Linked DNA regions of Acidisarcina polymorpha. The protein of the gene in region 2 binds, or shares a complex with, the protein of the main gene of each other region. Links are inferred from orthologs where the notes say so. Each region holds a gene or a part of one and is shown on either strand. Other genes may lie near its edges. The genes, in order: smc and ACPOL_RS16420.

Evidence for each region.
Region 1: the proteins of ACPOL_RS16420 (region 2) and smc are in contact, whole or in part, in a crystal structure (PDB 3ZGX), measured with the Bacillus subtilis proteins. The link is inferred for Acidisarcina polymorpha from one-to-one orthologs.

Annotation. Positions count from the first base shown.
Region 1 is NZ_CP030840.1:1,378,095-1,394,170, forward strand. Bases 4,013-8,540 are described here. They hold smc (chromosome segregation protein SMC), read left to right. Parts: upstream 4,013-4,392; coding sequence 4,393-8,340; downstream 8,341-8,540. Other genes in these bases: ACPOL_RS06075 (SDR family oxidoreductase), read left to right, coding at 4,013-4,058; ACPOL_RS06085 (phosphoribosylaminoimidazolesuccinocarboxamide synthase), read left to right, coding at 8,514-8,540. In the rest of the region: ACPOL_RS06060 (fused MFS/spermidine synthase), read right to left, coding at 1-503; ACPOL_RS06065 (hypothetical protein), read right to left, coding at 542-1,594; ACPOL_RS06070 (tol-pal system YbgF family protein), read right to left, coding at 1,690-3,027; more of ACPOL_RS06075, read left to right, coding at 3,333-4,012; more of ACPOL_RS06085, read left to right, coding at 8,541-9,407; ACPOL_RS06090 (CvpA family protein), read left to right, coding at 9,453-10,019; ACPOL_RS06095 (helix-turn-helix domain-containing protein), read left to right, coding at 10,098-10,379; ACPOL_RS06100 (HAD family hydrolase), read left to right, coding at 10,566-11,330; ACPOL_RS06105 (type II and III secretion system protein), read left to right, coding at 11,327-13,348; ACPOL_RS06110 (L-lactate MFS transporter), read left to right, coding at 13,486-14,715; ACPOL_RS06115 (acyltransferase family protein), read right to left, coding at 14,722-15,840. UniProt on the Bacillus subtilis protein: Required for chromosome condensation and partitioning.
Region 2 is NZ_CP030840.1:3,849,595-3,864,142, reverse strand. What follows is about bases 6,934-9,933. They hold ACPOL_RS16420 (segregation and condensation protein A), read right to left. Parts: upstream 8,878-9,933; coding sequence 7,990-8,877; downstream 6,934-7,989. Other genes in these bases: trpS (tryptophan--tRNA ligase), read right to left, coding at 8,874-9,933; ACPOL_RS16425 (MFS transporter), read right to left, coding at 6,934-7,882. Outside these bases: ACPOL_RS16460 (TetR/AcrR family transcriptional regulator), read right to left, coding at 1-108; ACPOL_RS16455 (catalase family peroxidase), read right to left, coding at 382-1,335; glgC (glucose-1-phosphate adenylyltransferase), read right to left, coding at 1,729-2,982; ACPOL_RS16445 (hypothetical protein), read right to left, coding at 3,159-3,512; ACPOL_RS16440 (hypothetical protein), read left to right, coding at 3,651-4,130; ACPOL_RS16435 (acyl-CoA mutase large subunit family protein), read left to right, coding at 4,173-5,735; ACPOL_RS16430 (hypothetical protein), read right to left, coding at 5,752-6,489; more of ACPOL_RS16425, read right to left, coding at 6,662-6,933; more of trpS, read right to left, coding at 9,934-9,965; ACPOL_RS16410 (site-2 protease family protein), read right to left, coding at 10,107-10,793; ACPOL_RS16405 (transferrin receptor-like dimerization domain-containing protein), read right to left, coding at 10,906-13,158; ACPOL_RS16400 (acyltransferase), read right to left, coding at 13,317-14,141; ACPOL_RS16395 (SIMPL domain-containing protein), read right to left, coding at 14,241-14,548. UniProt on the Bacillus subtilis protein: Participates in chromosomal partition during cell division. May act via the formation of a condensin-like complex containing Smc and ScpB that pull DNA away from mid-cell into both cell halves.

The DNA.
Region 1 (16,076 bases), 2.5 Mb from region 2 along the record:
GATAAGGCGAAAAGCCACCATGGAGGCGCCTCTGATCCTCCGGCCCTGGAATACCAGGCTTGTAGTAACGGGCTGGTAGCGGCGAGGGTCAAGAAGGGGAGACCGATGCTGACGGCGAGTAACCCAAGAATGCTCAAGATCGGGTGCCACGTAACAGCTGTGGCACTGGGATGTACCCGTAGCTCGAGGCTCAGCAATGCGAGGGTGAGCAGCGCCATATGGATGACCGCCTGCGCGCGTGGAGCGGTGTGAGAGATGAGCAGATGAGCGTACCAGTAGCCGGCCAGGAGAGTGCATTGGAAGAAGACCAGGCAGGTGATCCAGACCGCAGCTGAGCCGCCAAAAAGAGGAAGCAACTGCCGGGCGGCGATCGGTTCCAGCAAAAAGAGCAAGAAGGCTGAAAGGCAAATGACCGTGGCGTAGAGAGCAGTAAGCAGCTTCATCGTAAATAGAGTCGGACTTTCAACATCGGCAAGCCTAGAGCAAAGCAGAGCAGATGTCATGTGGAAGCCTATGGCGGCAACGCCTTGCTGTCGGTGCCCTAGCGCTGCGAAGGCGGGGAACCAGGTCGAGGATCTCTTTCCTCGGGAAGGATCCGGCTTGGCGGATTTGGCGCTTCGGGTATATACCGGCGAGCGGGCAATGGGAGTGACGATGTGGCAGCCGGACTGGCATCCGGGATTGTAGATGTCCCCGATGCTGCCGGTGCCTGGCCTGACGTCGATTTCTCGGCCGGTTTGACGGCGCCAGTTGCGTACGCGGAGCTTGCTCCACCACTCGCCGCGAGCAGCGGAGACTCGGCTGGATGGACGGAGTATGGCTCGCGGGCTACGGCCATGAGATCTCCGGCAGCCGCATACGTGAATGTCCAGACCTGGTAGGTATCGCCGCCGCTCCGAACGGAGAATACCTGCTGCACTCTTCCCCTCTCCAGGAACGCCAGCGTAGGGACAGGAGCATGGATGGTACTCGACTCGCGCGAAGGGTCGCGTTGGGCGATAGGCGTTTCTCCCACCATCGCTAAATAACATAGACTCCGCTCGAGCAGCGGCTCTTCTGGGTGTTCGGCGTTGGCGGAGATGAGCTGTTCAATGGGTTCGGGAGCGATGGCTTGGTTAAAAACCTCGATGGAATGGGAACTCGACCAGGCGGGTACAAAAAGGGCCGCGCCAGCGCGTTGAATAGGCAGAATCTGGACGACACTATGGCCCGAGCGGTTCCTCAGATTCTCCCGGGAGATGGTCGCCGTGAAACGCGAGGTAGAACCATTCGGCTGGATTGATTCATACGCCAGCAACAGATGGCGGGTGACAAGAGGACACGCGATCTCTTTATATTCGTAAGAAGAACGAACGGGACTATGGCCACCGAGAGTACTCTCGCCGAGAGTAAACCCATACAGACGTGCGGAGTCGGCAAGAGCCCTTTGGCTATTCTCGACTAAGCGAAGTTGTGTCGGGTCCATCTGTGAAGCCGGCACCGAAGAAATCGCGAGCCCCGGCGATGACTGCTTAGTTCCTTGAGTCAAGCCCCGACCGGCAACAAAAACCAGGGTCAGCGGGATAAAACAGGCATATCGATTGAAGAGGCCCATTTGGGTCGACGCCTCAGATGAAACCAGGAAGCAGAAAGGCAGCCAACCGGCTGCCTTTCTGCGGATATTCCTTTCTCCATGCGTCGGAGCTGCGTCTACTGATGAGCCGCAGGCTTCCGGCGGACAGGAGCTTTCGTTGCTTCCGGCAGTGATCCCTCGTTCAGGATGATCATCGGCGGCGTCTTGGTATACGAGTCGAACGTGGCATCGTACTTGACGCTGTCGCCGATGGCCGGAACGGTAGTCAATGGCTTGGTGAAGTTCACGGTGAAATCGGCCGTCTTCGACTGCTGGGCGTCAGGCGAAACTGCGAGTTGTACCGAGTCCGGCGTAGCCTGAATCACGATTCCGGGAACCTGGGTGCGGACACCCTTCATCACCGCCCATACCTTGTCCGCGTCTTCCTGGTTGCCATTGGCGAGGACGAACTCCTTATCAGAAAGCGCCATATTCTTGAGCGCCTCTGGTGTGGATGCAGCGGCTACAGCGTCGTGCGCAAGCTTATCAGGAGCTGGCGGCGGCGGCGCCGGGGTGGGAGCGTAAGAAGCGGGCGGCGTCGCGTTGTCATGAGCAAGCTGCTTAATCGGATCGAACCCATCCATGCCACCGTGGTACTTCTGATACCAGTATTCAGCAGCTTTTTCAACCGAGTCCTTCGCGGCCGGAGGTGCATATTGCGCTGCGCGCTCCAGATAGAAAATGCCGTTCGGCAGGTCTTTCGGATCCTTGTCCTGAATGTAAGCCTGGCCAAGCAAATAAGTCTCGTTAATACCAGGGGCGTTGGCCGGAGAAGTGAGATCGGGATAGCTCTTCAGCTCCTCCTGATAATTCTGGATTGCGCCCTGATAATCCTTCTTCCCAACATCATCGGTGGCGATGGCGCTCTGGAATATCGGGGTGGTCGCCGCCTTGAGCTTGGCGAAATCCTCCGCCGAGATGCCGGAATTGGGGGTGGGCGCGGTGACAGCGAGCGCCGTCTGGGCCACCTTTGCCGCATCATCCAACATGCTCTGAGCCCCGGCCGGATCCGTCGCCGCCTTGGCGGTAGCCTGCTGCTTGGTCAGGTAGACATACACCAGAGCTGCGCGCAGATTGTTCGGGTCCGCATCGAGGACGCGTTTGGCCGTCTTCAAGAGGTTTGCGGTATCGTTTGCCTGCTGATAGGTCAGCAGCAATGTCGTCAATACCTGGTTCTTGACGACGGTATTCGGATATTTGGTCAAGAAATCTTCAAGAGCAGCAGCTTTGGCCGCCGGGGCCGACGTGCCGATCGCGTTTTGATAGGCATTGAACTCGGCTGGATCTTTAATGGTGATCTGGTCTGACGATCCACTGGGAGTCGATCCAGTCGCGGCTTGGGAGAATGCGGCAGGCACCGCGCAAAGTGTGCCGGTGGCGATGGCCAGCACGGAAGCAAAAACGACCTTCTTCATCTTCTAACGCTCCTGGGAACTACTTGTATCAAAGCCGCGTCCGCGGTACGACTAGATCGAAAATTCTGGGTTCGGAGAACGAACGCCGATACGCGTTCGCCACGGTGAGTTGATTGCTGGATTATAAGAACCACCGGTGTATGTGACAAGCCAAGCTTTGAATCACGTGCTTCTAACAATATCGGTGAGATGAAGAATTCTGGCAACGGGTCAAGTTGCTTCGACGAGTTATTTCCTGATTTGACAGCGGCCGCGCTGAACGGCGCCGCATCAGGAAAGCGAATCTTACTATAGAGGAGTGACCGATGAAGGATACAGGTGTCAAAGGGCTGGACGGACAAATAGCCGTAGTCACCGGGGCAGCGCGAGGGATTGGCCGGGCAGTCGCGATCCGTTTGGCGGCGATGGGCGCCACCGTAGCGCTCGTGGCCAGAGACCAGGGACAGCTCGAGGCGCTGGCTAAAGAAATTCAGTCAGATGGTGGGCAGGCAGTGGTGGCGACCTGTGATCTCTTGAACCCGGCACTGATTGTCCAACTCGGCAAGCGCATTCGCGCCGACTATGGACGTTGCGACATTCTGGTAAACAACGCCGGCGTCGGCAACCTTGGTCAGCCTTTATGGGAGATGCCGCTCGAGGAATGGGAATTGCTGATGGCGACGAATCTACGGGCCCCCTACCTGATGATCCAAGCGTTCGCGCCGCTGATGGTCGAGGCGAAGCGCGGCCACATCGTGAACATCTCCTCGCTGGCGGGCAAGAACCCTTTGCCCAATGGAGCAGCCTATGCGGCGTCCAAATGGGGGCTCAATGGACTGACTTACTCAGTTGCTGAAGAGCTTCGGTCCCATGGAGTCAGAGTCTCGGTAGTAGCACCCGGGTCGGTCAATACTCACTTCAGCGGCGGCAGCGGCAAAGATCCTGCCAAAGCGCTGCAGCCTGACGATATCGCCCAGGTCGTGGCTCTGCTGGTAACCCAGGCGCCGCAGAGTTTTATCAGTGAAGTGCTTGTGCGTCCAACCCAGAAGTAATCTGGAGCAAAGATTCACCGGCTGCGGCGAGGTGGCTCCAAAGTGCCAGAAAGATCCAGGCCAAAAGATAACGGAACTGTCTGCCTGATCAGAGTGGACGATAGGCGGAGTAGCATAAGCGACAGAGCCCCTTCTTGATCGTTTCCCTAATTTCTGGCCGGCATCTTGAGTGGTACCCGAATATGTTGCGGTGGGGACACCTTATCCACAAGATGTGGGGTCCCCTATGTTGACCTCGCTTATAGCGGGGGATAGCATTTTCTTAGGCCATCCTGAGTAATTCTGCATACCTGAAGATCGGCCTGATCTTTACCTGGAAGATGGGTTATCGACAATGCTGAAGCTGAAGAAGATCCAGATCCTGGGGTTCAAGTCCTTCTGTGATCGCACCGAAGTGCAGGTTCCCGGTCATGGGATTGCGGTTGTCGTCGGTCCCAACGGCTGCGGCAAATCGAACATCCTCGATGGCGTGAGCTGGGTGCTTGGCGAGCAGAGCGCCAAGACGCTGCGCGGCGGCAAGATGGAGGACGTCATCTTCGCTGGAACCCGCGACCGGAAGCCGCTGGGCATGGCGGAGGTCTCGCTGACCTTGATCGATCCGGAAGCGTATGAAGGCGGCCCGCTGCTGGAGACCGCAGTTGAAATCGAGAACGAACTTGCTGACTGGAACGAGGAAGAAGTTCGCGCGGAAAAAGCTGCGGAAGTAGAAGAGATCATCGCTGAAGCACAACCCGGCCAGGTGATTGAAGAGGAGCTTTCGGCTGGCCCGGCTACCCCGCCAAACAGCCCCCAAGTCACCCCCGATACTGCAGAGGCCCTACGGAACTCGAATGCAGTGGTCCTGAAGATTCGGCGGCGTAAATTTCAGAGCACCCCTCAGCGCGGCGAGATCGTCATCACCCGGCGTCTGTTCCGCACCGGCGATAGCGAATATCTGCTGAATGGAAAGCTTTGCCGGCTGCGTGACATTCAGGATATCTTCATGGGCACTGGTCTAGGCCCTGAATCGTACGCCATCATCGGACAGGAACGGATCGGACAACTTCTCAGCTCAAAGCCGCATGACCGTCGCGCCATCATTGAGGAGGCGGCCGGGATCACCCGCTTCAAAACCAAAAAGCGGCTGGCCGAGCTTCGGCTGGAACAATCCAAGCAAAACCTGGCCCGGGTAAACGACATCTTCGAGGAGGTCGCCAAGCAGGTGACCTCGTTGAAGCGTCAGGCCGTCAAGGCCGAGCGCTATGGAGCGTTGCGCGATGAGTTGCGTACCCGTCTGCGGGTAGTCTTGGCCAGCAAGCTGGCGGAAATGGATGCTGAGCAGGCTGCGCTAGCTGGCGAAATCGCTTCCCTGACCTCTGAAATTGAGAATCAAAGTGCTCAAGCTGAATCCCTGCAAGGGGAGTATTCCACCGGCACCGCTCGCGGCTATGCACTCGATGTCAGCGCCAAAGAGGCCGCTGCCAAGGCCAGCCAGGCGGCGGTTGAGCTGGAGCGGGCCGCTACCCGGCAGCATTCGAATGAGGAGCGAGTTGCGGAGCTCGAGGCACGCGCTAAAGCCGGAAGTGCGGAGCTAGAGCAGGGAAAACAACATCTAGAGGGTTTGACTGCCGAGCGCGAAGGTCAACGCGTTTTCCTTGAAACCGCCGCCGCCGAGGCCGCCGGCTTTCGCCAGCAGGCGCAGCAGAAGCAGCAGCAAGTGCGCGACACGGCCCAAGCGGTCTCCGTCGCGGAGCAAAAACTTGAGGCCGGGCGCCGACAGGCAATGCAACTGCTGCAGCAAGTATCACAGACACGCAACCAAACTACACAGGCGGAAGAATCCCTCGCCGCCCTCGAACGCGAGGCTTCTCGGCTCGCGACCGAGATGACGGCGGCCCGTCGCGATCTCGATGCTTTGGGTGCGGAGCGCGGGCAGTTGTCGATCAACTTTCAGTCAGTGACGGAAACGCTCGGGCGGCTAGAAGAAGAGATTGCGCAGCTTCGCGTGGAGATCGCCACAAAGCGCACGGAAGAATCCGAGACCAAGCGGCGCGGCGACCAGCTCCGCGCTGAACATGCGACATTGACCGGTCGCAGGAACTCCCTGCAATCGCTCATTCGCGATCACAGCTATTCCACCGAGACGGTGAAGAAGCTGCTACGGCAGAACTCGCTCGGTGGCGCATTAGCGCCGGCCGGCACGCTGGCGGATTTTCTTGAAGTGAATGGCCAATATGAAAATGTGGTCGATGAATTCCTGCGCGATGAGTTGAACTATGTCGTCGTAAAGAGCTGGGAATCTGCGGATGAAGGCATGCGCCTGCTGAAGCATGATGTTGATGGCCGCGCGACCTTCCTGGTGCATCCCGATGATTCGCAGGCCAAGTTCTCTTTTGCGGCCGGCGCGGCAATCGGCAGCTACGAGGCGCGGTCCGGAGTGGTGCGGCTTAAGGATTGCATCCGGGTGTTAGATGGGTTCGGTTCCTCTCTCGAAGTAATCCTTCCGAAACTGCGAGAAGGCTATGTAACTCCCGATGCAGAGACCGCTCGGACGCTAGCGTTGGAAAATCCGCACGCGTTCTTTCTCGCGCCATCCGGCGAGTGCTTTCACAATGTGACCGTGACCGGAGGCAAACCGAGGGTCGAAGGGCCACTCGCGCTCAAGCGCGAACTTCGCGATGCACAGAAGAAGCTGGAGAAGGTTGAGGCGGAACTCAGTCAAACGGATATTGCCGTCGCTTCACTCGCGAAGACGATCGCCGAACTGGTAAGGATATCGGAGGCGAAGCTCGAAGAGCGTCGCGACGCCGAGCGCGAAAGCGCCAACCATACAGCGGCGCTTCGGCAGATGGATGCGGAAGTAAAACGCCTGGAAGGCCGTGCCCAACAATGGACGATCGAGAACGAACGCAATAAGGATGCTCGCCGGGCGAAGGACGAGTTCATTGCCCGCAAGCGCGAAGAGGCTATGCAACTTGACGCTCAGCACCAGCAGGCAGAGGCTTCCCTGCTCGCGCTGCAGCAGTCGGTCGAAGAGCTGCGCCGGGCCCGGGAAACAGCACAAAATGAGGCATCGGCAGTATCGGCAGAGTTGGCCGGACTGGAAGAACGGCGGCGCGGAGCAGAGGCTGCGTTCGCTCGCATCGACCGCATGTATGGCGACCTCGGGCGGCGGGTACTCCAACTGGAGCAGCAGTTAAATGCGGCGAACGAAGAGCGCGAACAGCGTCTTCGCGAAAATGAGCAGCTTGCGATCACTCGGCAGCAGGTTGCGGCTGTTCGGGAGCAGGCCACCGCAGAGGCGGCGGGTTGGACGGAAGAGGCCAAAACTCTACGAATATCCCTGGCCGCAATAGAGCAGGCGTTAAAGGCCGCGCGGGATCATACCGACACATTGCGAGAGACGAAGAGCCTTCGCACTGCTAAGGCCGCAAAGCTGGCTGCGGACTTGAATCACATCGAGGAATCCTGCATCAACGACCTCGGAGCAGAGGCGGCTGTGCTGCGCGAAGACCGCGAGATGATCCGAATCGATGCCGAGTCTCTCGTCTCGGAAGAGGACGCCTGCCGTGGGCTCAAGCAAAAACTCGAGTCTATGGGGCCGGTCAATATGATGGCTCTCGAAGAATATCAGGAAGCATCCCAACGACATGAGTTCCTGGAGACACAGCGTAAGGACTTACTAGAATCCATCGAGAACACTCAATCCACGATCAAAGAAATCGATCAGATTTCACGGACGAAATTCGAGGAAGCCTTCGGCAAGATCAATGAGAATTTCAGCGTCACTTTTGCGCGGCTCTTCGGTGGCGGCCAAGCATTCATGAAGTTGACTGATGAAGAAAACTCGATCGACAGCGGCATCGATATCGTTGCTCAGCCTCCAGGGAAGAAGCTGCAGAACGTGCTCCTGCTCTCCGGAGGAGAGAAGGCGCTGACTGCCTTGTCGCTGCTGATAGGAATTTTTCACTACCAGCCTAGCCCCTTTTGTGTGCTGGACGAGGTAGATGCGCCGCTCGATGAAACCAATGTGGGCCGGCTTGCGGAGATGATCAAAGGCATGGCTGCAACCACGCAGTTTGTGATCGTGACTCACTCCAAACGGATGATGCAGGCCGGCGATATGATCTACGGCGTCACTATGCAGGAACCTGGCGTGTCAAAGATCGTCTCTGTTCGATTGGGCGGCAATGATCGCGGAGGCGGCGATAAAGACGACCGGCGTGGACGGAGTGAAGCAGGAACGGCGGAACGTTCGCGCAATATTAATGCGGCCCCAGCTCCCCAGCTCGCAACCGCATAGAGCGGACACTTGATCTCATCGAGCGGAAGGAATCGGCCTCCCGCTTGACATCTTGGAGCGCCCCGTGACTGGAGGCTCCGGGGCCGCGTATTCATGGGATTTTTACTGCGTTGACAAAGTCCGCCCCTCACCGGACAATCGAATCTTCAGTCGATCCCCGAAAGGCCTCACCCTTGACAGCACTCCTTCAGACCGAACTGGCAGACTTGCATTTGTACGCGCGCGGAAAGGTGCGCGATCTCTATGCGGCAGGCGAGTTTCTGCTGATGGTTGCGACCGACCGAATCTCCGCTTTCGATCATGTGCTTGGCAGCGGCATTCCCGGTAAGGGCAAGGTGTTGACGCAGTTGTCGCTGTTCTGGTTTGACTTTCTTGCGGATATCGTTCCGAACCACTTGATCTCCGCCAATGTCGATGACTATCCGCCGGACATAGCTGCTCACGCTGACGAGCTGCGCGGCCGATCGATGCTGGTGGCGAAGGCGCAGATGTTCCCAGTTGAATGTGTGGTTCGAGGATACCTCTCGGGGTCCGGTTGGAAAGACTATCTGGCGACAGGCAAGGTTTGTGGCATTACTCTGCCGGCCGGTTTGCGAGAGTCGGAGAAACTTCTCGAGCCGCTCTTCACCCCCGCAACCAAAAGCATGGACGGCGAGCATGACGTTAACATTTCTTTTGACGAAATGGCCTCCCGGATCGGGCATCAGTCGGCGGAAACGCTGCGACGCTTGAGCCTGGCGATTTATATCAAAGCTGCAGATTATGCCGAGAGCCGGGGATTGCTGCTGGCCGATACTAAATTCGAATTCGGGCGCACGGCTAAAGGCATTGTGCTGGCGGACGAAGCGCTCACTCCCGACTCTTCGCGCTATTGGCCCCGAGCGAGCTTTCAGCCGGGCGGTCCGCAGGCGTCCTTTGACAAACAATTTGTACGCGATTACTTGGAATCCATTCACTGGAACAAAAAAGCTCCGGCGCCAACTTTGCCGGAGGATGTGGTTCAGCGTACTCAGGATAAATACCTTGAGGCGTACCGCTTGCTTACGGGCATGACGCTGCAGACTTGAGACGTCGCATTTCTTGGGCTTATGGTCCGGATTGAAAGGTTTTGAATGGCTCCGATCGATTGGGTGATCGCCGCAATTCTCGTGCTGTCGACAATCAGCGCAGCTAAGAACGGCTTCTTTATCGAGGCGTTCTCGCTCGGCGGCGTCATCCTTGGCTTACTAATTGCAAGCTGGAACTTTCAGAAGCTGATGCCCTGGATCATGCATACGATCCACACTCCGCAAATCGCTGAGGCCATCGCCTTTCTGGCCATCGCGTTCGCGATCATGATCCTCGCAGGACTGCTCGGGCGCGCCCTGCACTGGTCGGCCCGGTCGATCGGACTGGGATGGCTGGACCGCCTCATTGGAGCAGTTTTTGGGTTCTTAAAGGGATGTGTGGTGGTGACCCTGGGGGTGATGGCATTGGCTGCTTTTTTCCCGCGCAACGGGTGGCTCGACCATTCCCAACTGGCGCCGTATTTTCTAACCGCAGCTCATTCGACCACCGCAATTACTCCGGTTGAGCTGGGCGAAAGGATTCGCGATGGAGTTAGGATCATCCGGGATGTACAGCCGGATTGGCTGAAGCCGCATGCTGAAGCTTGTGCACAGGTCGCCGCTTTCGGCTAAGAGATTGGGCTGAAGGTCGCCGTTTGTTCAACAGTTTGAAAGAAAGAGACCGGGCAAAGTACCGGCAGCGAGGTTTCCTTGAAGCGAGAGCTGGACAGTCTAGTGGCCCACATGCACGCGAGCGGCATCACCTATGCCGAGGGTGTGCGCGAATTCAAGAAACGCTTCATCCTGGAAGTGTTGGCACGCCATCGCGGCAACCAATGCAAGGCCGCGCGCGAATTGGGCATGCATCGCAATACTCTCAGCCGGACGATTGCCGAGCTGGACCTGAATCCCGCCCAGATACGGAGCGGGTTGAAGCGGCCGCCGCGGAGCGCTCGTCCCGCTCTGGAACTTCGCCAGACGGTCAGTTCCTAACCGCACAGAGTGGGATCATCTGCACGCCAAGAAGCAGATGGCGACGTGACGATTTCCCGCAAGGCCCGCCCCGGCCGAACTTAGAGTGCACCTGCAACCTGAGAACTGCTCTAGAATTGAGTAAGGAACCCTGCTGGGCTAGGCCACGCCAGAATTGTGTCCCGATCCTGGAAAGGACGAATCGATTTGACCACTATTGCGACCGGCGCTGAAATACCCAGTCAGCCAAGTTCCGCCCAGTCTCAGGTCTACATTCGGCAAGGATTTGTCTGGGATGCGGAGCCGGCTTATCTCTTCGATATCGACGGCACTCTGTTGCGCAGCCAGGACGGCGTTCATTACGCTTCCTTCTTCTCGAGCGTCAAAAGCGTGATGGGACGTGACCTCGTTCTCGATCAAGTGGTATTACACGGCAATACCGATCCTGGAATCTTGCGCGACGCCTTCCGGGCCGCGAGATTGGAAGACTCGGAATGGCATCCGGTGCTCGAAGACATTCTCGATGCAATGCGAACAGATGTCATGGCTCGGCGCGAGGCGATGAAGGTCCAAGTAATGCCTGGGGTGGCGGCTACCCTCGATTATCTGCAGTCGAAAGGCGCGGCCTTGGGCGTCGCCACAGGTAATCTCGAATCGATCGGCTGGCTGAAGATTGAGACGGCCGGCTTGCGGCACTGGTTCACCTTTGGCGGATTCAGCGACCGGTTTGTGGATCGAGCCGAGATGATCTGCGAAGCCGCCTTGACCGCGCGCGCGATTGTTGGCCCAGATGCGTCTGTGTGCGTAGTAGGTGACACGCCGTTTGATATATCGGCGGCCAAGTCGAATTCCCTGCCGGTCATTGCGGTTGCGACCGGACGCTATTCTTTTGACGACTTGATGACCTCTGAGCCGGACGTATGCGCGACCACTCTCGACGCACTGCTGCAAAGAACTCGACTGGAGTCATGAGGGACTTGCAGACTAGTCTTCGCGCCCAGGTTATGGCCGGAGCGTTGGCCGCCACCCTCGTTTTCCCGCTCACCATTTTCGGGCAGCAGCCTGGGGAGACCGGCAGCAACTCCTCGGCGGCAGATTCTAAGCCGGCCTCGGCTGAAATGCTTCCCTCGGTATCCGTCTCCCACCCGCTACTGCCTCAAACTCCGAACGTGACTCCGCCAGTCGCCGGCAAGCCGCTAGCCACTGTAGCGGCGCCATCGACCCCGGCAACTCCGAAACAGCAGCGCCAAGCGGAAAAACTTTACCTGCAAGGCGCGAAGGCCATCGAGCAGAATAATCCTCGGGTTGCCTTCGAAGATTTCACGCGGGCAGTGTCGCTTAACCCGTCAAACTCCCAATACGCGGCGGCGAAGGAGATTGCCCGTCAGCACCTGATCACGCTGCTGGTTCAGGAAGCGGACAAAGCCCGTCTGTCTCAGCATCCCGAAGATTCACGGAAGAAGCTCGAAGAAGCACTGGCGCTTGACCCGAAAAATCCATTCGTCAGACAACATGTAGACGAATTGGCCGACGATCAGAAGATGTCGTTCGATCAGGTCGATGAAGCGGGTGTCTCAGCCGAAGGACCGATCGAGCTTACTCCCTCGAATGGCAAGAAGAGCTTTCACTTGAAGGGCTCGCAACAGGACATTCTTCGCCAGGTGTTGTCGGCGTATCAAGTCACGCCGGTAATGGACAGTTCCGTGACGAGCCAGGCGATCCGCCTCGATGCCGACGATTTGGACTATGCCCAGGCTGCGCAGATGTTGAACTTGGTTACCGGAACGTTCTTTGTGCCTCTTGATCCGCGACGTGTATTGGTAGCCAAGGACACCAAGGAGAACCGCTCCAAGTTCGAACGGCTGCTCGTGGAATCGATTTACTTGCCAGGACTGAACACGACCGAACTTAACGACATCAGCAACGTGGCGAAGACGGTCTTTGAAGCGCCGGTTGCCAGCCTGCAGCCGCAACGAAATATCCTCACGGTGCGCGCGCCCGAGCCGCGCATGAAAGCGCTCAATGCCACGCTCGAAGAACTGCTCGATGGACGAGCTCAGGTCATGATCGAAGTGAAGCTCTACGACATCACTCGAACCCGCACAACCAATATCGGGGTTGTGCTCCCTTCGCAAACCAATGTCTTCAATGTGGACAGCGAACTGAACGGTCTGCTGCAAAACAACCAGGCCGCCATTAACCAGATCATCTCAAGCGGACTCGCCGCACCAGGGGACTATGGAGCTATTCTGGCGATCCTGATCGCGACGGGTCAAGTAACCAGCTCGGTTCTCACGCAAGGATTTCTGACGTTCGGTGGCGGCCTCAGCCAGTTCGGCTACAACCTTGGCACCGTCTCAGGAAATTTGCAGTTGAATTCCAGCGACGCCCGAGCGCTCGACGATATTCATCTCCGCGTTCAAGATCAAGAGGCGGCAACATTCAAAGTTGGAAGCCGGTATCCGATTGTGTCTTCCACATACTCCTCTGGCGGTGGTTCGCTGAACGTACCAGGCATCAGCACGGCCGGACTATCGAGCACGCTCAACGGCTTAGGGGTAAACCTTTCGAGCTTGAGCGCACAGGTGACCATCCCGCAAATCCAATACGAGGATCTCGGACTGACATTGAAGGCAACGCCACGGGTCCAGCACGGTCAGGAAGTCGCGCTCAACATGGATCTGGAACTGACAGCCTTGGGGGGCAGCACACTGGATGGCAACCCGATTCTCAACAATCGTAAGTACACTGCCACAATCACGCTCAAGGATGGTTCAAGCGCCCTGGTCGTAAGCAACCTCTCCAAGCAAGAGAACAAAGCAGTCACGGGACTGCCTGGTCTCGACGAGCTGCCCGGGCTTCGATCGGCCACCAACGACGCGAAGGACCTGAACATCTCCACCCTTGTCCTGCTCGTTACCCCGCACATTGTTCGCCGTTCGCACATGGAAGTGGCTGGACGAGAGATCCTCTTGCCGCGGCATGATTAAGCCGTTTTGCGGGTCTCCGAACCCACCACAATCCCTTGGTGCGGCCTTCGTCCCGCCAACCTCATCCTAGACCAAGGTGTGGCTCACCTCTGGCCAGGATCTTCATAGTTAATCGATAGCGAAGTAGGAGTACCTGTTTGAAATTGAATCGTTGGGCAATCGCGGTTGCAGGCTTTCTGCTGCAAATGGCCTTGGGGGCAGTTTACGCGTGGAGCGTCTTCCGAGGACCACTCGTGAGGCAGTTCCACTGGAGTATCTCGCAAGTTACGCTGACTTTCACTATTTGTATCTTCGTGCTGGGCGTGTCTGCATTCTTCGGTGGTCTCTGGTTAAACAAAACTGGGCCTCGGACGGTGGCGCTGGTGGGCGGCTTTCTCTATGGTCTAGGCGTTTTTCTCGCCAGCTTCTCAGCCGACAGGTTATGGTGGCTTTATCTGAGCTTTGGCGTTATCGGCGGCGTTGGGCTTGGCTTCTCCTACATCGTTCCGGTTTCCGTGCTGGTCAAGTGGTTTCCCGATCGACGTGGATTGATCACAGGCGTGGCTGTGGGCGGTTTCGGCGCTGGTGCGCTGGTGACGGCGCCGGTCGCTACCAGGCTCATTGAGAGTGTGGGAGTGCTGCATACTTTCGCCTATCTAGGAGTGGCCTACCTGATAGTGACCATGGGGACCGGGTATTTCATGGTGAACCCGCCGGTCGGATGGAAGCCCGAAGGCTGGTCTCCTAGCTCCGCACAGCAAGCGCAACGGGCGGCAGCCGATTACACCCTTGGCGAGGCGCTGAGAAGGTGGCAGTGGTGGGCGCTCTGGCTTCTGCTCTTCTTAAATACGACGGCCGGGATCTCAATCATCTCGCAGGAAGCTCCGCTCTTTCAGGAGATCGGCAAAGTCACGGCGATCGTTGCTGCCGGCATGGTAGGCATTGCGAGCATCGGCAACGCAGTAGGACGCATTTTCTGGGCTTGGGTCTCGGATACCATCACCCGGCGATGGACATTCGCGACGATGTTTCTGTTGCAGGTCGCGCTCTTCTGGCTACTTCCCAGTGTAACGACCGTCGCGATCATCGCCCTGGTCTCGTTTCTCATCTTGATGTGCTACGGCGGAGGCTTCGGCGCCATGCCCGCCTTCTCCGCCGATTACTTCGGATCCAAGAACGTGGGCCCTATCTATGGGCTGATGCTGACCGCATGGGGAACGGCCAGTGCTTTCGGGCCTCTGCTCATAGCCCACCTGCGGCAGATGAGCAACTCGTATGGCAGCGGCCTGCATGTGATTGCCGTGATCATGGCGGTCTCAGTGGTACTGCCAATCTTGGTGTCGCCACCAAGGAAAGTACTCACCCGGAGTAGCGCCAGCGAAAGCTAGCGCTACTCATGCGGCAATCAGTTGCTTCCGTTTGACGATCCTGTGGCCAAGGTCGATCATCGGCTTCTCAATCGCATAGTAGGTCACTGTGGCAACCAGGAGCGTCACCGCAATGGTGATAAGAAACAACCCAATGCCACCTGTTCTGCCGTAGCGGAAGAGGAAACTGATAATCGGATGGACAAGGTAGACGGAATAACTGATCCGCCCCAGCCACATCCCAACAGCCGGAAATTCGCGATTGCGCAGCGCGTAGGCTGCGAAAAACATCACGAATCCCACAAACCAAGGTCCAAATACAGCCACATACGAGAATTGCATCTCGACTTTTTTGGTGTAGACGTAGTTAAGATAGACACCAACAGATACGGACAGGAGGAGCGCTCCCATCAAGGCGTTCATGGCTTTGGCGGAGATATTCCCTTTGTAGTACCTGTAAATCGCTGTTCCACAAAAGAGCGTCACCCCGTAAAACAGGCCAGCCATCTCCATCCGCCGGTGAAAGACAAGCGGGCCCAGGATCCATAAGGCCGAGACCGCAACCAACAGCACCCACGTCAGGGCATAGGTATTCCGCAGCTGCTTGATCAACAGCAGAAGCGAACATGCTATGTAGAAGAACATCTCAATGGTGAGGGTGTAGTAGAGCCCAATCGCTTGAGGCACGCGGAAAGCGCCTTGAAACATGGTCACATTCACCAGCACATTACGCCAGAGATGGGCGCGAAAGGGCGGATCGAAGATCGGGGTATACCCCAGCAGATAGATGATCACGACGGCTGCAAGGCTAACCCAATAGAGCGGAAAAAGGCGAAAGAAACGCTGCACCCAAAAACGCTTGAGCGAGTGGCCTTTTTCGATGCTGAGCGGTATGACAAATCCACTCACCAAGAAAAAAATTACAAGTCCGAGTTTGCCAAAGCTGAAGTAGTCGTGTGTAAATTTTGCGAACTTTGGAAAAAGGTTCTCCCCGCAATGTTGAACGGCGACTACCAGTGCAGCAGTGCCGCGGAGGAAGTCCATGAACTCCATCCGCCCGCTGCGGATCGAGCTTTTCTGCGGGATACGCTTAGCGGAAATAGTTTCCGCGGCGCCATCAAGTAGCGGCTGGGTGGATGAAGTCATAGGCTCTCCCGATCTTTGTGCCTGAGTAACAGATTTAGGGCATTTGCGATGGCTAAGGAGTTACAGCCCAGGGAACCAAGCGCTTTTCCGACACTTGACAGGTTACTAAGAAAGTTCCGGTATCGGGAAATTGAGGAAAATTGCCTACCGCGAAAATTTGCGGTGATCTAATTTCATACACTCGATTTTGATCAGCATATCAGGTTTCGAAATGAACGAACAACGAAAGTGTGTTG
Region 2 (14,548 bases):
CATCGATACACCTTCATACCCCTGCTCGACGAATAACTCGCGGGCCGCATCCAGAATCAACTCCCGAATCTCCACTCGCTCCCGCGCTCGCCGCTCTTGGACTGTCATGATCCCCTGCTTAACACTGTTCACTAAACACTGTTACCTATATGCACAGTGTTCGAGAATTTCTAGGCCTCTTCAAACAAAATTTGCTCTCAGTGAGTAATACAAGGAAGCAAGTCTTAAGGGAACGGCGGACAAGTGCTCATCTCGGCGCGAAATCGAACGGGTCCACAGTTCAAGTCGACGTGCCATATTAGCGAAGACCCCGACAGCCGTTTTCTGGAGGAAAAACCGCTATGGCAATCGAAAGAACGTCGAAGAAATGTCTAGGAAGTTCTATCCCGCCTCGGGAGCTGCCCGGCGACGACGTCCACTGATGAGGTAAACGGCCGCTCGCACTTCCAGCAGAGGGTCCCCCGACGGCTCAATTCCCTCAATCCTGGGTATGGGATCGAAGATGATCTGCTTCTGTTCGTGGTCGCTATCAGCTACTGGTGCGGTCAGGGCAATCGTTCCCAACTCGAGCAACGTTCGATCTTCCGGCCAGTGAATCGTTGCGTCATCGACGGTATCTCCGTCGTTAGCAAGCTGCACCAGGATCTTGTACTCGACCGGTCCCGAGCCAATCCTGCTCTTAATCTCGTCGAACAGGTAGTCTGGACCTTTGGAAGCAACAACTGCATCGTCAAGGTGTTGGTTGCCGGCTGCGGGAACTATTCGGTAGCGGCCAAAGCGGGAGGCGCCGTCGGCGTTGATGAAGCGGAAGGCAGTTACGCCATAATATGTCTCAGTCGCAAAGCTCACCGGCGCCGGCTTCGGCGTCTGCACGTACGCAAGCGCGGCTGGGTGTGACGCTAAGAATGCCCCCAGCGGAGAAGCCGGAATGTTGGTCACATCGCTGGTCGCGATCGCCCGTAAAAGCTCCAAAAACTCCTGGCCGGTGTGCGTCGGAAAGCCGTCCGATGAGTGACTCACAATGTCGGTGTGAACGTGGGCGGCCAAGTTGAAGCGGATGGCCATGCCGCGAGGATTGGCATTCGGATCGTTGTCCGGAATGAGGGGAACTCCCGTGGAGTTGGAAAAACGGACAGTTACCGGCGTAGAGCTGCGAGCGATGTGGGGAGCACGAGTCAAGGTGGCGGCCCCTGGCGAAGGAGTGAATGTCCCAGTAAACATCGTGCCCTTGGCGTGTGCCGGTCGAAAGCCCGGATGTTCACCAAAGATGGCGTCGAACTGTTGGATCAAGTCATGGCTCAGCGCTAGTAATTTCTCATCATTGGGTAGTGGCATGGCTTCGCTCCTTGAACGTAATTCGGTGTAGCGCGATTAGCTGTCACAATGGATTCGCATCTGTCGCGAAGAGACTCACTTGTTGTCAATCATGAATTCGTATAAGCATGAATTGTTCGAAGCTATGAGGTTCGAAGTTTCATCCGCACACGTAGCCCAGAGAGGCGGCTACGCGGCACTATCGCACTGTGCGGCCTCGATTCCACGAAGAGCGAGATGTCGCCGGGGCGTAGGATCGATCGGCAACGAATGAACAGGTAAGTCTTATGGTTTCGCCCGTCGAACCCTTAAGTCTGCAGCAGCACCGAGTTGGCCTCGGTGGCGATAGCGGTAGAAAGAAATTCTAAGCTCCCTCAACATGCCTGAGCTAAACTGCTGCCTCTGCCGAAAGCCTTAGCCCTGCCGCATGAATTCCGGAGAAACCGGACTCTCGTAGAGCGAGTAATCCCGAGCGACCACGGTCAGTCCCGAGGGCGTCACAAAATAATTCCGCCGATCCTCGTTCTGGTCATAGCCGATCACCGTTCCTTCCGGAATATGGACGTCGCGATCGATGATCGCCCGCTTGATGCGGCAATGCCGTCCGATGTCGACATGCGAGAAGATAATGCTCGAATCGACTTCCGAGAATGAGTTGATGCGGACATCCTGAGAAAGCACGCTGTTCCGCACCACCGCTCCTGAAACAATGCAGCCCGCGGAGATCGTGGAGTTGATCGCCATTCCCGTGCGCCCCGGCTCGCCAAAGACAAATTTCGCCGGCGGATATTGCCGTACCCGCGTCCGCATCGGCCAACTCGCGTCATACAAGTTGAACATTGGCGAGACCGAAGACACATCCATATTCGCATCGTAATAGGCATCGAGTGTGCCTACATCCCGCCAATAGAGGGTCTCTTTTTTATTTTCATCGACGAAATTGTAGGCCGTCATCTTGTACTGGCCTAAGATCGCCGGCAGGATGTTATGGCCAAAATCATGTTTCGAGTCGGGGTCCTCGGAATCTTTGATCAGGGCGGGCAACAGGACATCCGTGTTGAAGATGTAGATGCCCATCGACGCATCGACCATTTCTGGATTGAACGGTGAACGCAGCTCGGTACTCGTCGGCTTCTCTAAGAAGCCAACCACCTCGCCGTTCTTGCCGACTTCCACTACGCCAAATCGTTTCACTTCGTCTGGTCGAACCGGCAACGTCGCCAGGGTCACGTCCGCGCCGGAGTCGACGTGGTGCTCCAGCATCTTGCTGTAATCCATTTTGTAGATGTGGTCGCCGGAAAGAATGAGCACGTGCTTGGGCTGCTCAGCTCCGATCGAGTAAATATTCTGGTAGACAGCATCTGCCGTGCCCATGTACCAGTTGGCGCTCACTCGCTGCATAGGCGGCAAGATCTCGATGAACTCACCGAGTTCCTGGGCCACGATTCCCGTCCAGCCTTCGCGGATGTGGCGATTCAGCGAAAGCGCTTTGTACTGCGTGAGAATATAAACCCGCCGCAGACCCGAGTTGATGCAGTTAGAGAGCGTGATGTCGATGATTCGATAGTGTCCGCCAAACGGGACGGCTGGCTTCGCCCGGTCGCGAGTCAACGGAAATAGCCGTTCTCCAGCGCCGCCAGCTAATAGAACTCCAAGCGTATCCCTCATGCTGTTGCCACGCCCCTGCATATCTGCTCACTATTCGAAAATTCGATTTCCGCCAGACATTCTCGTTCTCTTACGGAACGAGCGAGTGTAGCACACGAATGCAACCCGTATCATGTACGGTCAATGCATGGCTTCACGCATCGGACCACATCCCCAGATTTCTTTCACCCGGACCGCTATGCCTCGGTCTGGGAGTCTCCCGCACTCTCACCCTCAACCGCGATCCGGAGGGAACGCAGGAAGCTTACATCCTGAAGTGTGAACTCACCCACGTTCACTACTTCTCCGTCCGCGCCCTCGCCCTCAGCCGGCGTGGTATTGCCTGAGCCAAGACGCTTGGATGGCGGCAGGATCGCGCCGGGTTGCTGCTCCACTTCGTTCAGGCCGATGGTCGCCTCTAACATCAGGAGCACGTCAAATCCCTGCTTGCGGATATCCTGCACGACGCTGGCAATGTCCTCTGATTCCGAAACGGTTTCATGGATCGCCTCCCCCAGTTTTTGAATCAAACCCCGCAGGCGCTTATTCAATGGCCAGCCCCATTTCCGCCTGCCGGGCGCGACCCCGGACAGACATATATTTTCACTACCTTACTTCTGATGATCCAGCACCGCAATCCGAATCGTCCTCACCAGAAAAGAATCCTGTCCCACTGATAAAATTCCCACATGGCTGCGGAAACTTTTGGGCGAAAATTAGGGATTGGCCTTCGACTTGCCGCAAAAGCAGTCCAGCAGCGGGCTACCGCAACCCCTGCGCCTTCAGCGGTGAACGCCCCGGCATCAGTCGGTCAGGGGTCATACTCGAGAAAACAACCCATCTCAACTCCAGCCACAATCCAGGCTGCAGCCAAGGCAAAAGGAGTAGCTCGCGGCGCCAAACGGTTCGGCGAGGCGGTCTGGGGGCCAATGGCCCATACCGGCGGCGTCCTTTGGCTGGAGATCACTGGCTTGTTCTTCGCCTTGTTTTTCCTTTTCTTCGCGCAGAACGTCTACAAATTTCGTTTTTCTTACAAAAGCGGCCCCGACCACACCCACTTTCTCATCTATTCGGTCTTGACCGTCCTCTTTGCCGCCTTCACGTTCAGCCAGTTCTTCAAGGCCCGGCGCAAAGAGCAGAAGAATCGCGCACGCCGAGCAGAGCGGTAGCTCGGTTTTAAGTCGCAGATAAATCTGCTATGGTGCGCGGTGATGCGTGACCAGCCCTTCTTCACCCAGCAAGATCTTGACGACGCTAATTTCGATCCACACCGGGATTTAGGGGAGCCGGGTCAATTTCCCTACACACGTGGCATCCAGCCCACCATGTACCGCGGCCGGCTGTGGACCATGCGCCAATATGCCGGAATGGGCGATGCCGAGGCCTCGAACCTACGCTACAAGTTTTTGCTCGCCAACGGCACCGCCGGGCTCTCCGTGGCATTCGATCTCCCCACCCAGATCGGGTACGACTCCGATGATCCGATGGCGCTCGGCGAAGTCGGCAAAGTCGGCGTCGCTATTGACTCCATCGAAGACATGGAGCGGCTCTTCGCCGGCATCCCCCTGGACAAAATCTCCACCTCGATGACCATCAACTCGACGGCCAGCATCCTGCTTGCTCTCTACGTTGCTGTTGCTAGACGACACAACATCCCCCTCGGAAAACTCTCCGGTACTGTACAAAATGACGTCTTGAAGGAATACATCGCTCGCGGCACCTACATCTACCCGGTACATCACGCGCTGCGCATCGTCACCGACATGCTCGCCTGGACCACGACAAACGTGCCTGAATGGAACACCATCTCCATCTCCGGCTACCACATGCGCGAAGCTGGCTCGACCGCCGCGCAAGAACTCGCCTTCACCCTGGCCAACGCGATCGCCTACGTCCAAACCGCCCTCGATGCCGGCATGGAGATCGACGCTTTTGCGCCGCGCCTCTCCTTCTTCTTTAATGCGCATAACGATCTTTTCGAAGAGATAGCCAAGTTCCGCGCCGCTCGCCGCCTCTGGGCGCACATCATGCGCGACCGCTTCGCCGCCAAGAATCCGCGCTCCTGGATGCTCCGCTTCCACACCCAGACGGCCGGTTCGACACTCACCGCACAGCAACCTGAGAACAACATCGTCCGCACCACGCTGCAAGCGCTTGCGGCGGTGCTTGGAGGCACGCAATCCCTGCACACCAATGGCTACGACGAAGCCCTGGCCCTCCCTACCGAGGAGGCCGCCCGCATCGCCCTCCGCACTCAGCAGATCCTCGCCCACGAGTCCGGAGTCGCGCAAAGCATCGATCCCCTCGCCGGCTCTTATTTCCTCGAGTCGTTAACTAACGACATTGAGCGCCAGGTGCAGGAGTACTTTGCCCAGATAGAAGCCATGAGCGGCATGTTAAAGGCGATCGAACGAGGCTGGGTGCAGCAGGAGATCCAGAACGCCGCTTATCGTCACCAGCAACAAGTCGACTCCGGAGAAGTAGTCGTCGTCGGAGTCAATCGCTACTCCCAAGAAGAAGACCCGGACATCCCCACACAAACAATTGACGAGAACCTGGAACGCCAGCAGGTGGATAGAGTTCGCGCCCTGCGGCTTCGCCGGAACCAGCAGCGTTGTCAATCTGCAATCGACGCTGTGACAGATGCCGCCCGCAATGGAGCCAACCTGATGCCGGCGATTCTAGAAGCCGTAGAAAGCTGCGCTACCGTTGGCGAGATCGCTGGGGCGATGCGGAAGGTGTTCGGCGAATACCGGGAGAGTGTGGTTGTCTAGTCTGCTGCAAGGTCGCTCACTGCACCGGAGTCTCATCGACCGCCTTATACCCCGCAGGCACCTCGAACAACTTTGGATCCGGCTCGCCACGCTTCACTTGGGTCACCGAAATAATCTGCGCGCCGGTGCGAGGGTCTTCATGCTTCATGAGCATGTTTAAGTGCAGATCCTCGGAATACCAGTATTGGTCCTTGATCATCAACGGCTTGCCGGTGGTGCTCACTGCGGCGGTCACCGTCTTCGTCTGCAGGATGCCGTGGACCGCGACCGCTTCCATCACGCTGCTGCCCAGATCTTCCTCCTTTATCTCTGGAGACAATGGATGCGACGGCTCTTGAGGTCTCTGTTGAAGCACCATCTCATGGGCGAGATGGGTAGAAGGAATGAGAAAGACGCTCATCCGCGTCTGCGGATCGTAGAGATGAACGGACAACAAGGACGGCTCCCCTGCAAATGTAACCGGCACCAACTGCCGCCGCTCATTGTAAATTCGTCCCTGCGCGTCGCGGGCGATCCGGTTCGTCGTCTTGCGCATCGCAGTCTGGCCGTTGTCCAGTTCCACCGTCGTCTGGATGTCGACGACCGCCGAGAACGGTGCGTTGGGAACCGGCGTCACAAAGACTCCCGGCACTCTCGTCTGAACACCTCGATAAGGATGCTCGATCGATCCCTGCGCCACCTGCCCGTAAGAAACGGGCGCGGACATCAAAGCACCGAGCCACAATACACTGGAAAGAATCACAACTCTTCGCACAGGCGCCTCCGCAAGCAAGAGTCAGCGAAAGTTTACCGCAAAGGCTACCGGGATACAGCCACTCTTTTGGCCGCATCGCTGTCGGTGTCCCGCAAGCGGGATAATACAGCCGCAGAGTCACTCATCGAGAAAGAATCGGCTTTGAGTTCCGACTCACTCCGATTTGGGTGTTCTAGCCAAGCGTCAATTCGCCGGCTTCCAACGCCACCCGATGCTTTCGATCCAGATGGGCCGACCATAGCGCCAGCACGAGCATGCAGACGGTCACGATCCCGCTCGCAATCGGGAGTTGCCGATAGCTGAACCCCGCCGTGAGCAGCGCGCCGCCCAAGGTCGCTCCACTCGCATTGCCCAGGTTGAACGCGCCCTGGTTTAGCGTCGAGGCGAGGTTTGGCGCAGCCGATGCTTGTTCGACGATACGCGCCTGCAGCGGGGTTCCCGCCGCAAACACCAGCGCCCCCCAAACCAGGACCGAGACCACCATCGGCACCGCGAATGGCTCGGCGAAATAGAGACAGGTTAGCGCCAGCAAGAGCGCCAGGAGCGACATCACCAGGAAACGCATCGGCCGCCAGTCGCTTAACGCGCCACCCGCCAGGTTACCAACCGTGATGCCGATGCCAAAGAGCAGGAGCACCAGCGTCACCCCATGGGGAGAGATCGCCGTAACCTTCTCGAGCGTGGGCGCGATGTAAGTGAAGACGCAGAACAGCGACGCCGAGCCGAGGACGCTCATCGCCAGCACCAGCAGCACTCGCGGATTCCGCAAGACACGAAATTCGTGGATGAGTTCACTGCTGACCTTTGGCTGCCTTGGAACCAGCCAGAAAACCGCCACGGCAGCGATCAACCCAATCGGCACAATCGCCCAGAAGGAAGCCCGCCAACCAAATGCCTGTCCCAGAGCGGTTCCCGCCGGCACTCCCAGGACATTGGCCAACGTCAGCCCCGAAAACATTATCGCGATGGCTTGCGCCCGCTGGTTGCTCGCGACCAGGTTCGAAGCGACCACGCTGCCAATGCCAAAGAACGCGCCGTGCGAAAGCGCCGTCAACACCCGCGCTAAAAACAACATGTTGTACGTCGGAGCCGCTGCACAGGCGAGATTACCCAGGATGAAGACGCCCAGCAGCAGGAGTAGAGCCCGTTTGCGCTCTAACCTCGCAGTCGCCAACGCCACCACCGGCGATCCCACGGTGACGCTCAGCGCATAAGCCGTGACCAATATGCCGGCCTTGGGGATGCTCACCTGAAAGCTGTCCGCCAAGTTCGGCAGCAGTCCCATGATGATGAATTCCGAAGTTCCAATGCCGAAGGCGGCGACTGCCAGCGCCATCAAAGGGGTGTGCGTCAGAATATTCTTCCGGGGAAGACTCTGTACAGACTCTGCCATAGCTCAATTGCAACACAGGAAGCGCTTACTTGGGTCTTCGTTCAAGAAAAACCGCAATGGCGATCGATCCTCATGAAATACTGCCTGAGCAGCGACTGAAAGCCCTGCTAATCCCATTCTTCGCGAGCGTCGGCCATGCGCGCGTTGAGTACACTTTCGAAATCAGCGTGCTTCTTGATCAGGATGTCACTGAAGTTCTGTTCCTGCCTGAGTAGAATCGCCTGCAGCCGCACGAGTTCCAGCAGCGCCAGGAACATGCAGATCAAGGCGCGCTCAGAGCGGGTGTTCGCCAGCAGCCGCCGCAGCGCTATGGGCTTGTCCTCCATAACTAATCGCCTGCGCACAACCTCGATCATCTTTCCCACGGTCACCGTGTCTTCCTCGACATCGAGGACAGGGCGAGTTCGCGCCCGCTCCAGGACTTGCCGAAAGACGCGGACCAGATCCACGGTGTCAGCGGCGATCTCCTGGACAATGTCCTGCCCTGGGCCATCAGCGTTGAGGAACTCGCGCATCTGCGGGTTGCTCCAGGTCGCGTTCTCGATCTGCTGCTTTTGCGCCAGCATCTGCGCCGCATTCTTGAAGCGTTCGTGTTCAAGCAGCCGCTCCACCAGTTCACGGCGAGGATCTTCAGTCTCGGCGTCGCCCGATTCCGCTGGTGATCGCGGCAGCAGCATCTTGCTCTTGATATGAATCAGCAGCGAGGCGGTGTAGATGAACTCGCCGGCAACATCGATGTCGGTCTGCTTCAATCCTTCGACGTAGGAGAGGAACTGCGCAGTAATCTTCGCGATGGGTATGTCGTAGATGTCGATGTCTTGCTTGCGAATGAGGTCCAGCAGCAGATCGAGAGGACCGTCGTAGACCTGACCCACGCTCACCGAAAACGGCGAAACGTTCGCTGCCTCCTTCTTCAGGTCGGAGGCGGTCTTCTCATAGGGCGCTTTCGCGTCTACTCTGGCAGCCGCATTCGGGTTGGCGTTTGCTTCGGTCATGTGCCGATCGAGCCTCGGCGCCGCGGCGAAAGCCCCATCACCTCGCGGACCTCAACCATCGTCTGCTCGGCGCGCTTTCTTGCCTTGGCTCCCCCATCTTCGAGGATCTCCCAAACCAGCTCGGGATTCTCTTCAAAAGGTCTACGCCGTTCCTGAATTGGCCTCAACGCGGCCACGATCGAATCGGCGGCCCAGCCTTTGCACTCGATACAGCCGATGCCGGCAGTGGTGCAGCCTTCGTACACTTTAGCGAGTGTCTCCGGACTCGAAAAGACCTTATGCAGGTCGCCAACCGGACACTTGTCGGGATTGCCGGGATCGCTCCGCCGCACTCGCGCCGGGTCGGTCACCATGGTCTTCAGTTTCTTGCGGATTTCATCTTCGGGATCGGTGAGCAGAATGAAATTTCCGTAGCTCTTGGACATCTTGCGGCCATCCGTGCCAGGAAGCTTTGGGGATGGAGTCAGCAGGGCTTGTGGTTCGGGAAGAACCTCACTCAAATCTTCGGATTTCTTTCCACAGTAGTAGCCGTTAAACCGCCTCGCAATCTCCCGTGTCAGCTCGACGTGCGCGGCCTGATCCTGTCCGACCGGCACAAATTGCGGCTGATACACAAGAATGTCTGCCGACTGCAATAGCGGATAACCGAGAAATCCATAAGTCGTCAGGTCCTTGCCGACAATGTTCTCCTGCTGCTCCTTATAAGAAGGAACGCGCTCCAACCATCCCAGAGAGGTGATCATGGACAATAGCAAGTGCAGTTCGGCATGCTGCACGACGTGGCTCTGAATAAACAGTGCGCTGCGCTCGGGATCGAGGCCGGCGGCCAGAAAGTCCATGCCCACTTCAAGCGTGTTCTGCTTTACGCTGGAGGGATCAGCATAGTCGGTCGTGAGCGCATGATAGTCGGCGATGAAGAAGTAGCATTCGTACTCGTCCTGCATGCCGACCCAGTTATGCAGCGCGCCCATATAGTTGCCCAGGTGCAGCTTGCCGGTCGGCCGCATGCCACTCAGCACGCGCTTTCTGTTACCGGATTCAGCCGCCAGGCTTGCATCGCTCAAAGATGTTTCAGAAGAAGTCGTCACTCAAGTCCTTGCAACCACAAGAAAGTCACCGCGCCCAGAGAAAGGATTCTGGCCTCTGGCACTCGTCCTATTGTACGGAATCGGAGCGGGCGCCCCAGGTTCGCGAAGCACCGCCGAGTTCACTAACCCTGGACGACCAGCCTAGAGCGAAAACAACATGGATCGAATTGCGAAGAGCACTGGGCTCACCACGAATCCGACCACCCGGCCCCCGAAGAAGATCATCAGGAAGAGGCTGATCATGCCGAGCCGATCGTACATCGCCGTCCAGCTATACGGCAGCATGTGCCGGAAGATGTGGCTGCCGTCGAGCGGCGGAAGCGGCAGCAGGTTGAAGGCCGTCAGGAAGAGATTGATGATGATGCCAAAGTAGCAGAACAGCACGACCGGCAGCATGATGGTGCTTTGAAAGACGTTAATTTGGCCCGATGCCACCTGGTGCACGACATCATTGCCAAGCTGCGAGGTCTTCGCGATCACCACCAGCAGGATTACGAAGGCAAAGGCCGCCAGCAGATTGCTGCACGGGCCGGCGAGCGTCACCAGAATATCGTCACGCTTATAATTCCTGAAATTACGTCCGGTTACCGGCGTCGGCTTCGCCCAACCGAGCAGAGGAATTCCAGAGAACATCGCAATTAAGGGGAAAAGAAGCGTGCCGATCGGATCGATATGCTTGATTGGATTCAGGGTGACTCGGCCAAGCATGCGCGCCGTCTGATCGCCCAACCGCGAAGCCATCCAGGCGTGCGAAGCCTCATGGAGGCTCAACGCGAACAGGAGAATTGCAAATTGAAACAGCTTGATGACGATCTCTTGTGGACTCATAAACGCACTTCATTCGATGGTAGCAGGATATAGACCGCCTGGCTTTCAGTTGCGCTGCCTCAGCCCATGCCACCCACGGTTATCCAGCCAGCAGCCGCTAGATAGTGAAGGTTCATTGCCGCGCGACGGCCTTTAATTCCCCAGTAAGAAGCTCCACGAACCTGGCCTCATTCTCGATAGCTTGGGCGACCAGCACGATCTGGGCATCGGCATCGGCATACCTCCGCTCCTCGATCGCCTCGCGGATGCCAGGCAGCGTCTTCGCGCCATAGCCGGTATACCAGCCCGGAGCATAGATCAAATGCTCCATCCAGGGGCGCCGCGGCAGCCCCTGCGGACTCGTCAGTTGACGCTCGGCCTGGGTGAGCTGCGCGTTCAGCGCCTTCAGGCTCGCGCTGAAAAGAGCCTTGCCGCTGGCGTCGGAGCGTGCCTTCGCGTAATCGCCGGAAGCCTTGTCCAACGAAGCCAGGGCATTGTCGAGCGGGGCAAAATTGAGGAATGGCGGGGTTTCGAGCGACGGCGGAGCCACCATCGGGTGCTTAGGATCGTTGGTCAGCACGTAAGCATTCAGACTTAGCGCCGCCTGACGCTCTTTCGCCTCAGTACGGAGCGTTTCGAGCAGCGCCTTCACTTCGGTGGCATAGACGTGCAGAGTATCGGCAAGCGCCGCAAAGTCATACGGCAATAAGTCCGACTCCGCCATCCTCAAAACCAGGGTGCCGTTGGTCTGCGCCAGCGCCCGGCCGTACACGAAGGTCGTATCGGCGAAGTGGGTGTACCAATAAAAGTCGTCGTAGATGGAGTGGTAGACTCCCTCGTCGTCCTCGCCGCTATAACCGAGGTCGAGCGAGGCGATGCCGAGGTGATCGAGAAAAGCGGCGAAATCCGACCCGGAGCCCAACGCGCCGATTCGCAAATCGGAGCGGCTGGCGGCATCCTTGCGTTCATCGGCTGTTCCGTGGAGGAGCTCATAAGCCTGCAGCCGCTGCCAAACGGAAGCCTTGGTTTCCGGATCGGCAATCCCGCGCGCGACCTCGTTCACGAGTGGCTCGAGAGAATGAGATCCTTGAGCGGAGAGGTAACCGCGCTCATTGCCGTCGCTGTTGATATACACAGCGGCATGCTCGCGAAGCTCCTCGGCATGTTGCTCGGCCCACTCCGTCGAGCCCAGCAACATCGGTTCCTCGCCATCCCATGAACAATAGATAATCGTCCGTTTCGGCTTCCATCCGGATGCAGCTAGTTGGCCGATCGCGCGGGCCTCCTCCAGCAAAGCCACCTGTCCTGATATCGGATCATCCGCTCCATTAACCCAGCCATCGTGATGATTGGCGCGAAGTATCCAGACATCCGGCTCTTCGGAGCCGCGCATGGTGGCAATGACGTCGTAGACCGGCTTCAAGTCCCAGTTAAACGCCAACTCCAGGTGGACCTTTTCCGCGGTTGGCCCGATGCGGTAAGTCAAGGGGAGCGCGCCACGCCAATTTTCGGGAGCGACCGGGCCTTGGAGAGCCGCGAGTAAAGGTTGGGCGTCTCCGTACGAGATGGGAAGCACCGGTATCTTGGCCAGCGATTGTGCATCCTCGCGCTTTAAGCGCTTGGCGTCCGCGGTGGCGCCGATTCCAGGCGTCAATGGATCTCCGGGATAGAGGGGGGCATCGAGCACGCTGCCACGTTGGACTCCCTCCGACGGCCGCATCGGTCCTTTTGGAAAAACATCGTCATAGGTATAGCCATCATCTGCCGGATCGGAGTAGATGATGCACCCGATCGCCCCATGCTCGGCGGCTAATTTTGGCTTGATGCCGCGCCAGGAGTGTCCATAACGAGCAATGACGATCGCGCCCTTCACAGAAATGCCATAGCGGGCGAGCTGCTCATAATCCTCAGCCAGGCCATAGTTCACGTAGATGAGAGGCGCGGTTACATCGCCATCAGGAGAATAGGCGTTATAGCTCGGCAGTTGCTCGTCTCGCTGATTGCTGGTGGGGTCACTGGCCACTGCCGGTTCTTGCAGCTTGGCGCGAAAGGCTCCCATCTCCACTACTCGCGTCTTAGGCGTAGGAAAAAGGACCTGAAATGTCTCGATATGCGCGTCCCAGCCCCATTGCTTGTACTGCGCCAGGATCCATTCGGCATTCTGCTTGTCATACGGAGATCCGACATGATGCGGTCGAGCGCTAAGCAGCTGCATACTGACGCGCATCCGTTCGGGATCGGGAATTGCAAGGAAGCGTTTTTCGAGATCGAGCTCGTTCTTCGCGTTACCCGCACTAAATCCCAACAGCGTGGAGGCGACGGGCTGCTGGGCAGAAACCACAGGCACCATGCATAGAGCGGACAGGGACAGAGCGGCCAGTCGCAATATTTCTCCTCAATCAGACAGGATGGACAGCAGAATGAGGAGATGCTATCAGGAATGCCAGCCGGCTACAGGATGGACATTCAGAACACTTTATCCGGCATAACCGGTGGAGAACGCAGTTTCTATGGCAGCCCTCGAATCGCTGGGCTACCACAAGCCTACTGTGCAGGTTTAGTATCCGCGTTTTCGCCCCTGAGATCGTCCTTGCTTTTGATCGTCCTTGCCGGAACACCGCCGACGATAGAATGTGGCTCGACCGTGTGGGTGACGACCGCTTGTGCGCCGACAATTGCATCCTCGCCCACCTTTTGACCCGCCATGACGGAGGCATGATAGGTGATTCGCGCGTCCGGACCTATCTCCGTTGTTTTGTTGGTCACATCGGAGGAGTTGATCGGGTGGTGGGTGTGGGAGTACACAGCCGCGTAATCGGATAATGATGTTCCTTTACGCAGGATGATCTCGCCCCGGTCGTCGAGCATCACGTATTTGTGGATGACGACATTATCCTCGACGGTCAAGTTGTAGCCGTAGCTAAACTCGACGCCATGGAAAATCTTGACTCCTTTGCCGAGGCTCTTGAAGATGTGTCGCCCCAACATGCAGCGAAAACGAAAGCCGAGCCAGTGGTTCAAGCCGACCGGCGACCGATCGAACATCTGCCAGAAATAGATGAGAGGCTTACGCTCCGCATATTTTTCAACGTCGATATCGCCGTAGTATTCCGGCTCGAGAGTAATGTTGGCCGGATCGAGCGAAAGCTGTAATACGTTTCCCGGCAGCTCCGAAGTAAGCGTAAAGTTCAATTTACCGCCGTGGGGCCGGCCCAGGTACAGTTGGTGCAGATTGTCTCGAACAATCTCGGCGCGGAGTGCCGGCTGCTTGTGTTTGGTGAATTCTTCGTCAAGGTACTTCAGCCAGCGGCGGTAAAGTTCTTCAGCTTCGGCGGTCGGATGCAAATCGCGATATGGATAAACAGGCATTCAATGTCCTAGGCGAGGCCAAGCAAACACCGCGCGCAAAATTCAGAATACGCTGAACATCTCTACGATGCGCCAGGATACGGCTTGGCTTCAAGCAACTCATTCAATCGCGAAAACTGCATACACCGTTGCGGAACGAGTAACTTTCTGCGAGCTGATGGCCAGCGGAGCGGGAGCGTCGGCCTTCATCATCATTCCTGCCCCCGCCCGGGCGATCATCGGCATCGGACGCTCGGCAACCTGATTGCTGGCGTAGACAAGCGGTCCGAGCGTTGCGGCGAGTCCCTTGGCCATCTGATCGGCAATGGCATGCGCCCGCTTCAAGGCGCTCTCCGCCGCTTGCGACTCGAGCGCATTTGGGTCCGCAACATCCCACTCGATTTGGCCGCTCTGGTTCGCGCCGGCTT